3 regions of the Escherichia fergusonii ATCC 35469 genome follow, and region 2 is predicted to be linked to each of the others. Evidence: riboswitches for the same ligand, from Rfam matches in the RefSeq annotation. Region 2 holds a riboswitch; each other region holds the start of a gene.

Region 1 (3,277 bases), 1.6 Mb from region 2:
CATCGCTCTCCAGTGCGTCGTCAACTTCAAAGAATGATGCATTTTCTGACCTTTTTTGGTGTGTCGTGTTCGGCAAAGGCTGGAATACCTGTATTACAAATTACCGAAACGCACTGGCCAGGGTTGGCGGATTCTATTCCTCAGATTTACGAATAACCTGGAACAGAAAGCAATCTACCTGTAAACCGCAAGACCTGAGCATAACTTTGCCAAATACCACACTTTCTGAGTTGCCTCAGTCAGGAAAAAGTACAACCAGTGCCACTGAAAATATCAAACTGCAGTGCGATAACTTGTTTGGTGAGCGAAAACAATCCACGCGTAAAATGACGGTTTATCTTTATAGTAGTGATTTAATAACCAACAGGAATGATGTTCTGAAAGGTGATGAAAATAACGCTGTTGGATTTGTGCTGGAGTCAGGAACAAAACAGTTAACGATTGGTGTTAATGCAGGTAATGTTAGTGGCATTAGTAGTTTATGGGAAGTTGCTAAAGCTGGATATGTGGGCAGCAATGAAGTGCAGATACCTATTACAGCCAGGTATTATGTTCTTGATAAAAGTAAAGCCAAACCAGGCGACCTTAAAGCAACCGTTATTATCGCAATGAAATATGATTAAAATATCAGGAGTAGTAATATTTTATTCCCCCTCTGGATGAGGGGGATTTTTTTATCGATGGTAAAAAATTTCGCCATCGTAGGCTTTAATAATTTTGCCATCAGTGTCGTTAATCAACACGTAAGCACCGCCCATATAAGTCCAGTGTGTGCCAGCGGCGGGTGCTGGTAAGTTACGCAACTGCCACTGCTTTATGTTGTATTCATTAGTACGGTATAACGCCGGTACGGTATCGCCAGGCTTAAAATGCTTGAAATCAGCAATGAAGCTGCTTAATTCGTATTTTGCAATACCTGAAGTATTGCCTGAACCTGTTGTCGTCGGTGCGGCCCATGCAGCACTTGTTGCCAGCAGTACTGCACCCAGCAACATGTTAGTTTTCACACCCATATTCACTCCACTTTCCGGGTCTTCAAATCAGTCGGGTATCATTTCTGTCATGCATGATCCTGACAAGAAATATTTTGTTAGGATTCTACTGATTGCGTAAAAAGTGTAAACGATAGCACCCACAGGCGGCATAAATTATTTTTATTTTCCCTGCAAGGCTAACAGTTTAGGAATCATCCAGGCCGATTTACATTGGATTATCAAGGCAGTATCCTTGTTATCGAAGCCAAAATTATACGCTAAATAATTTCAGTCGCAGCACATGCAACTTGAAGTATGACGAGTATAGCTTCAACGACTCGGGGTGCCCTTCTACGTGAAGGCTGAGAAATACCCGTATCACCTGATCTGGATAATGCCAGCGTAGGGAAGTCAGACACTGCTCGTGTCCCTTCTTTCACGCGGGCAGGAGCTAAAATATGCAGCCTGACCTGCTAAGCCGCAAAACTGCGGCGTTAACATTACAAAAATTTCACACGCTATCGCCACTTACACACTGCATGACCAATGATGTAGTGCAAACTTTTACTGCCAACACTTTGCTGGCGCTAGGTGCTTCCCCCGCAATGGTGATTGAAACAGAAGAAGCCAGCCAGTTTGCTGCTGTTGCCAGTGCATTGTTAATAAATGTTGGCACTCTCACCCAAGCGCGTGCGCACGCAATGCGTGCAGCTGTAGTCCATGCAAAACGGGTAAAAACCCCCTGGACGCTGGACCCGGTAGCTGTTGGTTCGCTTGATTATCGACGCCATTTTTGTACAGAGCTTTTATCACTTAATCCTGATGCTATTCGGGGGAATGCCTCCGAAATCATGGCATTAGCAGGTGTCAGCAATAGTGGGCGCGGTGTTGATAGCACGGATGTGGTAGCGAACGCGTTACCCGCTGCAGTTATGCTGGCTCAGGAAACTGGTGCAGTGGTAGTGGTTACTGGCGAGGTTGATTATGTTACCGATGGACGACGAACTGTCGGCGTTGGCGGCGGTGATCCTTTAATGACCAAGGTTGTGGGAACTGGCTGTGCATTATCGGCAGTGGTTGCTGCCTGTTGCGCATTACCGGGCGACAGACTGCTAAATGTTGCTTCTGCATGCAGTTGGATGAAGCAAGCAGGAGAACGAGCCATTGTCAGAAGCCAGGGGCCGGGCACATTTGTGCCGTATTTTCTCGACGCACTCTGGCAGATGACTCAGGAGGTAGAGGCATGAAACGGATTAACGCTCTGACAATTGCAGGCACTGATCCCAGTGGTGGTGCAGGAATTCAGGCAGATCTCAAAACGTTCTCTGCACTTGGTGCTTATGGTTGTTCGGTAATAACCGCCCTGGTAGCGCAAAACACCCGGGGCGTGCAATCGGTGTGTCGCATAGATCCTGATTTTGTCGCCGCGCAGTTGGATTCGGTGTTCACTGATGTGCGAATCGACACCACTAAAATCGGTATGTTGGCGGAAACCGATATTGTTGAAGCGGTGGCAGAACGGTTGCAACGTTATCAGATCCAAAACGTGGTACTCGACACCGTTATGCTGGCAAAAAGCGGCGACCCTCTGCTTTCACCTTCGGCGGTTGCCACGCTGCGCAGTCGATTATTGCCACAGGTTTCATTAATAACGCCAAACTTGCCCGAAGCAGCCGCATTGCTTGACGCGCCACACGCGCGCAACGAACAGGAAATGCTGGAACAAGGACGAGCGCTGTTAGCGATGGGCTGTGGCGCAGTGCTGATGAAAGGCGGTCATCTGGATGATGAGCAAAGCCCGGACTGGCTGTTTACCCGAGAGGGGGAACAACGGTTTACTGCACCGCGCATTATGACCAAAAACACTCACGGCACTGGTTGTACGCTCTCTGCGGCGTTGGCTGCACTACGCCCGCGCCATACAAACTGGGCTGACACCGTACAGGAGGCAAAAAGTTGGCTTTCTGCCGCGTTAGCGCAGGCCGACACGCTGGAAGTGGGGCACGGAATTGGTCCGGTTCACCACTTCCACGCCTGGTGGTAAACACCGTAATATAGCTGCTTTGGATTTTTTTCAGCCTGCTTGTGCTGAAAATGCAGGGATGAAGCCAATGCAGCTATGGATTGCCAGTCGTAAAAGATTTACCGCCTTACTTTGTGCCCTTGGGCTAATTTCCATCGTGGCGATTTATCCCAGCCAGACGGTTAATTTTTTCTATTCCACAGCAATTCAGATCAAAGACTATATTCACTTTTATGGTTACCGCCCGGTCAAATCTTTTTCTATTCGTATTCCTGCCAGT
Region 2 (3,277 bases):
GAAACGGCCACGGCTGGGAAGTCACGTACCGCAAGTTTTTAACTTTAATTCCGCTCTCTTCCATCACTTCCCGCGCGACCGCCTGCTCGAGGGTTTCGCCCACTTCGACGAATCCGGCAAGCACCGTATGGACACCGTTACGATGGCGGGTATGCTGGGCGAGGAGGATCGAATCATCGCGACGGATGGCAACAATAATGCAGGGTGCGATTTGCGGGTAGTAACGCTCACGACAATGGCTGCACAGCATCGCCCATTCGGTTTTGCTCGGATACATTTCATGCCCGCAGTAACCACAGTATTTATGCGATCGGTAAAACTCCGCCAGTTGCACGCCACGTCCGGCCAGTTGAAACAGCCTAACATCGAGATCAATGACCTGACGTACCGACCCCATATCGTGACGCCGCTGCTGTTGTACTAACCAAACAGGTTCCCCCTGCCATTCGCCGATTTGTAGTGCGCGCTGACCCACAAGATCGAAATTTGCCGCTTCGCCATATGGCAATTCTCCCTTCGGCAACCATAATTTTTGTTCATGGCTGACGACCCACCAGCCGTGATCTAATTTTTCAATTATACGATCCATAGCTCTTGCACTACCTTTGCATCACTGGCATGTTTAACATGGTTTTTACATTTCTCACTGAGCAGTTTTTGAATACAAACTTGCGGAGTCAATCATGCTTAACCAGCTCGATAACCTGACGGAGCGCGTCAGAGGAAGTAACAAACTGGTTGATCGCTGGCTACATGTACGTAAGCATCTGCTCGTGGCTTACTACAATCTGGTTGGCATTAAGCCTGGCAAAGAATCGTACATGAGGCTAAACGAAAAAGCCCTTGATGATTTTTGTCAGAGCCTGGTCGATTACTTGTCTGCCGGACATTTCAGTATTTATGAGCGCATTCTTCATAAACTGGAAGGCAATGGGCAACTCGCACGCGCCGCGAAGATTTGGCCACAACTCGAAGCCAATACCCAACAGATTATGGATTACTACGATTCCAGCCTGGAAACCGCTATCGATCATGATAATTACCTTGAGTTTCAACAGGTTTTATCTGACATCGGCGAGGCCCTGGAAGCGCGCTTTGTGCTGGAAGATAAGCTGATTCTGCTGGTGCTTGACGCCGCCCGCGTCAAATATCCTGCTTGAGTTCTGCGCTGTTAACGCGTAATTTACATTCAACGCCCCGTTTGCGGGGCTAATTTCTTGTCGGAGTGCCTTAACTGGCTGAGACCGTTTATTCGGGATCCGCGGAACCTGATCAGGCTAATACCTGCGAAGGGAACAAGAGTTAATCTGCTATCGCATCGCCTTTGCGGCGATCGTCTCTTGCTTCATCCGTCGTCTGACAAGCCACGTCCTTAACTTTTTGGAATGAGCTATGTCTGCAACAAAACTGACCCGCCGCGAACAACGCGCCCAGGCCCAACATTTTATCGACACCCTGGAAGGCACCGCCTTTCCCAACTCAAAACGTATTTACATCACTGGCACACACCCCGGCGTGCGCGTGCCGATGCGTGAGATCCAGCTTAGCCCGACGCTAATTGGCGGCAGCAAAGAACAGCCGCAGTACGAAGAAAACGAAGCGATTCCGGTCTACGACACCTCCGGTCCGTATGGCGATCCACAGATCGCCATTAACGTGCAGCAAGGACTGGCAAAACTGCGCCAGCCGTGGATCGATGCGCGCGGCGATACCGAAGAACTTACCGTGCGCAGTTCCGATTACACTAAAGCGCGACTAGCAGATGATGGCCTCGACGAGCTACGTTTTAGCGGCGTATTAACCCCAAAGCGCGCCAAAGCAGGACGCCGCGTCACCCAACTGCACTACGCCCGCCGGGGCATCATCACGCCCGAAATGGAATTCATCGCCATTCGCGAGAATATGGGTCGCGAGCGCATACGTAGCGAAGTTTTGCGCCACCAGCATCCGGGAATGAGCTTTGGCGCACGTCTGCCGGAAAATATCACCGCGGAATTTGTCCGTGATGAAGTTGCTGCCGGACGTGCGATTATCCCGGCCAACATTAATCATCCGGAATCGGAGCCGATGATTATTGGTCGCAACTTTCTGGTGAAGGTTAACGCCAATATCGGCAACTCGGCAGTCACCTCTTCCATCGAAGAAGAAGTGGAAAAGCTGGTATGGTCTACGCGCTGGGGGGCGGATACAGTGATGGATCTTTCCACCGGTCGCTATATTCACGAAACTCGCGAATGGATTTTGCGTAACAGCCCGGTGCCGATTGGTACAGTGCCGATCTACCAGGCGCTGGAGAAGGTTAATGGGATCGCTGAAGATCTTACCTGGGAAGCGTTCCGGGACACGCTGCTGGAACAGGCCGAGCAAGGTGTGGATTACTTCACTATCCATGCGGGCGTGCTACTTCGCTACGTGCCGATGACCGCGAAACGCCTGACCGGTATCGTCTCTCGCGGCGGTTCGATTATGGCGAAATGGTGCCTCTCCCATCATCAGGAAAATTTCCTCTATCAACACTTCCGCGAAATTTGTGAAATCTGTGCCGCTTATGATGTTTCGTTGTCGCTGGGCGACGGCCTGCGCCCCGGTTCTATTCAGGACGCCAACGATGAAGCGCAGTTTGCCGAGCTACATACGCTGGGCGAACTGACCAAAATCGCCTGGGAATATGACGTGCAGGTGATGATTGAAGGTCCTGGGCATGTACCGATGCAGATGATCCGCCGCAATATGACCGAGGAGTTAGAGCACTGCCACGAAGCTCCGTTCTATACCCTCGGGCCGCTAACTACTGATATTGCGCCGGGTTATGACCACTTCACGTCGGGGATTGGCGCGGCGATGATTGGCTGGTTTGGCTGCGCGATGCTCTGTTACGTAACGCCAAAAGAGCATCTGGGTCTACCTAATAAAGAAGATGTTAAGCAGGGGCTTATCACCTATAAGATTGCCGCCCACGCCGCCGACCTGGCGAAAGGGCATCCGGGCGCGCAAATTCGCGATAACGCCATGTCGAAAGCCCGCTTCGAATTTCGCTGGGAAGACCAGTTTAATCTGGCCCTCGACCCGTTTACCGCCCGCGCTTATCACGATGAAACCCTGCCGCAAGAGTCCGGCAAAGTCGCCCATTTTTGCTCCATGTGTGGGCCGAAATTCTGCTCGATGAAAATCAGCCAGGAAGTACGTGATTACGCCGCCGCGCAAACCATTGAAGTGGGAATGGCGGATATGTCGGAGAACTTCCGTGCCAGAGGTGGAGAAATCTACCTGCGTAAGG
Region 3 (3,277 bases), 820 kb from region 2:
ATACGCCTGCCGCCAGCGCAATACGCAACGAGGTCCACAGCGCCTGCCACAGCACCGGTTGTGCCAGCACCTCTGGCAACTGGCGATTTACCCCATCGACAATCACCGCCAGTAACGGTGGCAGCAACAGCAGCAGCGCCAGCACAATTAACACCGTGTCGCAAATGCGGCTATGCAGACGGTCGTCCGGGTCGCGCCAGCCTTGCAGCAGCGTGGTGCCGGGCGCAATGGCTTTACTTAGTCGCTGACTCAACAGCACCAGCCCAAGGCAACATATCATCTGGATCAGCGCCAGCATCGCCGCGCGGGCAGGATCGTAGTCGTAACTCAGCGCCTGATAAATAGCCAGCTCGATAGTGGTCGCCTGCGGACCACCGCCCAGCGACAGCACGGTGGCGAAGCTGGCGAAACAGAGCATAAAGATCAGCGCAGCAACCGGCGGGATTTGGCGCCGTAACCACGGCCATTCAACGAAGCGGAAAAAATGCCAGCCGCGCATGCCAAGCTGGGCAGCAAGCTGACGCTGTTCGCCGGGAATGTTTTCCAGTGCCTGGAGCAATAAGCGGCTCGCCATCGGCAGATTAAAAAATACGTGCGCCAGCAAAATGCCTTGCAGGCCGTAGGGCGAAAAGGTCCACTCCAGACCGAGCGATTGGCAGAGTGATGCCAGCCAACCCTGGCGACCATAGACGCTAAGAATGCCGAAAACAGCAACCAGCACCGGGAGGATCAGGGTCATTGCGCACAGACGCAACAGCGCCAGCCGTCCCGGAAAGCGCCTGCGGTAGAGGGCGCGGGCGAGGAATATTGCCGGTACGACAGAGATCAGCGCCGAGAGAAACGCCTGCCAGAAGGAAAAGCGCACCACATGCCACAGGTAGCTGTCCTGCCAGATTGCCATCCAGTCACCCTGCGGCGCGTTCCACCACAGGGCGAGAAACGCCGCCAGTGCGACCGCCACCACAAGCGTAGCGGCGCTTACACCTGGAATTAACCAGCCGGGAATTAACGGCTGACGGCGCGTTGCCATTCGCTAATCCATGCCTGACGTTGTGCCGCCACTTCGGCTGGCGTGAACTCTAGCGTGGTTGCTGGTTTGGTCAGTTGTTCAAACCCGGCAGGCAGCGTGACGTTTGCCACCGGATACATCCAGTTGCCGGTTGGGATCGCATTCTGAAAAGCCGGAGAAACCATAAACTGGAGGAATTTCTGCGCCAGCTCCGGCTGCTTGCTGGCAGCGGTGCGGGCGGCAACTTCCACTTGCAGATAGTGACCTTCGCTGAAATTCGCGGCGGCGTAGTTATCTTTCTTCTCTTCGAGAATGTGATAAGCCGGAGAGGTGGTGTAACTTAGTACCAGATCGCTTTCGCCTTTTAAAAACAGGCCGTAGGCTTCGCTCCAGCCTTTGGTGACCGTGACCGTTTTCTTCGCCAGCTTCTGCCAGGCCTGCGGGGCGTCATCGCCATAGACTTTTTGCATCCACAACAGCAGACCCAGGCCCGGCGTACTGGTACGCGGATCCTGATAAATCACCCGCCAGTTTTGATCGCTTTCAACCAATTCTTTCAGGCTTTGCGGCGGATTTTTCAGTTTGTTCTTGTCATAGACGAAGGCGAAATAGCCGTAATCAAACGGGACAAAAGTGTCATTATTCCAGCCACCGGGAACATTAAAGGCATCCGCTGCCACACCGCTTTTAGCAAAAAGCCCGGTTTTGCTGGCGGCGTCTAACAGATTGTTATCCAGCCCCAGCACCACATCGGCTTTACTGTTTTTGCCTTCCATCCGCAGACGGTTGAGAAGCGAAACGCCATCTTCCAGCGCCACCAGTTTGAGTTCGCAATTACAGTCGGCTTCAAAGGCTTTTTTCACCACCGGACCAGGCCCCCAGTCGGCGGCGAAGGAATCGTAGGTATAAACAGTCAGAACGGGTTTAGCGAAAACAGGTGCTGTACAGAGCAACAGCAGGGGAAGATATTTTTTTAACACTTTGCACCTCAAAGAAGAGTGGCAAAGGACTTGAGAAGGAGCCTCAAATCCCTTCGCCGGCGTTATCCGGATCAGGTTCGACGGGTATTTTCTCAGCGCACGCGTCTGCGTGGCACCCCGTTGAGAACGGCGTTAGTGTAGTGATTTTGTTATCAACCAGCAATCATGGATCCGGTGGTGCAAACCACGCGGATTTAAAATCGAACCAGCCGAGAGTGTTCATGCGCAGGCCGCGCATACTGCGTTGCCCCTGAATGATCAGCCAGTGGTGGATGAGCGGCACCATTGCTTTGCTGGCGACCAGTTGCTGGCACCAGTTCGCCAGGTTCATTTCGCCATTGCGCCAGCGGGCGGCGTCGGCTTGCCAGTCGATCGGAATACAGTGTTGTAGCAGCGGCACTTCGCACAAATGCGCGAACAGCGAAAAATCCAGCGGCAGCGTAAAGTTGGCGCTGTTAAGCCAGATGTCGCTTTCGATCTCTCCTTCGTGCCACTGATCGTAGCTGATCTCTTTGATTTCCAGCGTGACCTGGTGACTTGCCAGAATCTGCTGCATGATCCTGGCAATCACCCGATGCTCACTATGATCCTGATAAAAGGTCAGGGTGAGGCTTTCCAGTCCGGCAGGTTTTTCGCTCTGTAGGATATGGGCATGGTGCCAGCGCGGCAGCAGACCGTAGGCCGGAAACCACAGTTGCTGGTACTGCTCTTCGGCAAAATAGACCAGGTTGGTGGGGGAGAGAACATAGCTTACCCAGTCTCTTACCGCCTGATTCGCCCCACGATGGGTGCGGCTGTCGAACAGTAAATAATAGCAACCTTCCTCCAGGCGGCTTTCAATCTCTTTTTCCTCGCCCTGAGGCCCTTCAAGCATCAGTCCACAGGCTGGCTCGTCGGCACTTTCCGGCAGAACCCAGACGTTTACTTCGTCGATTAATGCGCGATAACCGAAGAAGTCATCGAATGCCTGAATTTTCAGTTGATTGCTGCTGTTGCGGAGCACCGCATACGGACCGGTGCCGATGGGATGGCTGGCAAAGTTACTGAGGGTTTCCCATTCGCGCGGCAGGATCATCGCCGGAACTTGCCCCAGCAGTAACGGCAACCAGCGGTCTGGCTGCGTGAGATGGATGTCCAGCGTCCAGGGCGTCGGCGACACAATTTCAGCAATATGCGAATAGAGCGGCAGCGTATTGATCCGTTTCAAAGAGGCTATCACGTCGTCCATTTCCAGTTCACGACCATGATGAAAATGGACTCCTGGACGTAAAAAGAAGCGCCAGTGAAG

The links. A riboswitch is a leader RNA that binds a small molecule or an ion and turns the genes downstream of it on or off. The one in region 2 is predicted to bind thiamine pyrophosphate.
Region 1: it holds a riboswitch for thiamine pyrophosphate, as region 2 does, so the genes downstream of both, thiM (hydroxyethylthiazole kinase) here and thiC (phosphomethylpyrimidine synthase ThiC) in region 2, are expected to answer to the same signal.
Region 3: it holds a riboswitch for thiamine pyrophosphate, as region 2 does, so the genes downstream of both, thiB (thiamine ABC transporter substrate binding subunit) here and thiC (phosphomethylpyrimidine synthase ThiC) in region 2, are expected to answer to the same signal.

What each region holds. Positions count from the first base shown of each region.
Region 1 covers NC_011740.1:2,234,563-2,237,839, reverse strand. Annotated here, with positions in the region: gene EFER_RS11010 (putative fimbrial-like adhesin protein) at 1-623, shown strand, start outside; gene rcnB (Ni(II)/Co(II) efflux transporter accessory subunit RcnB) at 675-1,013, opposite strand; TPP riboswitch at 1,304-1,400, shown strand; gene thiM (hydroxyethylthiazole kinase) at 1,433-2,221, shown strand; gene thiD (bifunctional hydroxymethylpyrimidine kinase/phosphomethylpyrimidine kinase) at 2,218-3,018, shown strand; gene EFER_RS10990 (glycoside hydrolase family 25 protein) at 3,086-3,277, shown strand, end outside.
Region 2 covers NC_011740.1:3,851,705-3,854,981, forward strand. Annotated here, with positions in the region: gene nudC (NAD(+) diphosphatase) at 1-589, opposite strand, end outside; gene rsd (sigma D regulator) at 684-1,160, shown strand; TPP riboswitch at 1,212-1,312, shown strand; gene thiC (phosphomethylpyrimidine synthase ThiC) at 1,393-3,277, shown strand, end outside.
Region 3 covers NC_011740.1:87,822-91,098, forward strand. Annotated here, with positions in the region: gene thiP (thiamine/thiamine pyrophosphate ABC transporter permease ThiP) at 1-1,030, opposite strand, end outside; gene thiB (thiamine ABC transporter substrate binding subunit) at 1,006-1,989, opposite strand; TPP riboswitch at 2,020-2,119, opposite strand; gene sgrR (DNA-binding transcriptional regulator SgrR) at 2,153-3,277, opposite strand, start outside.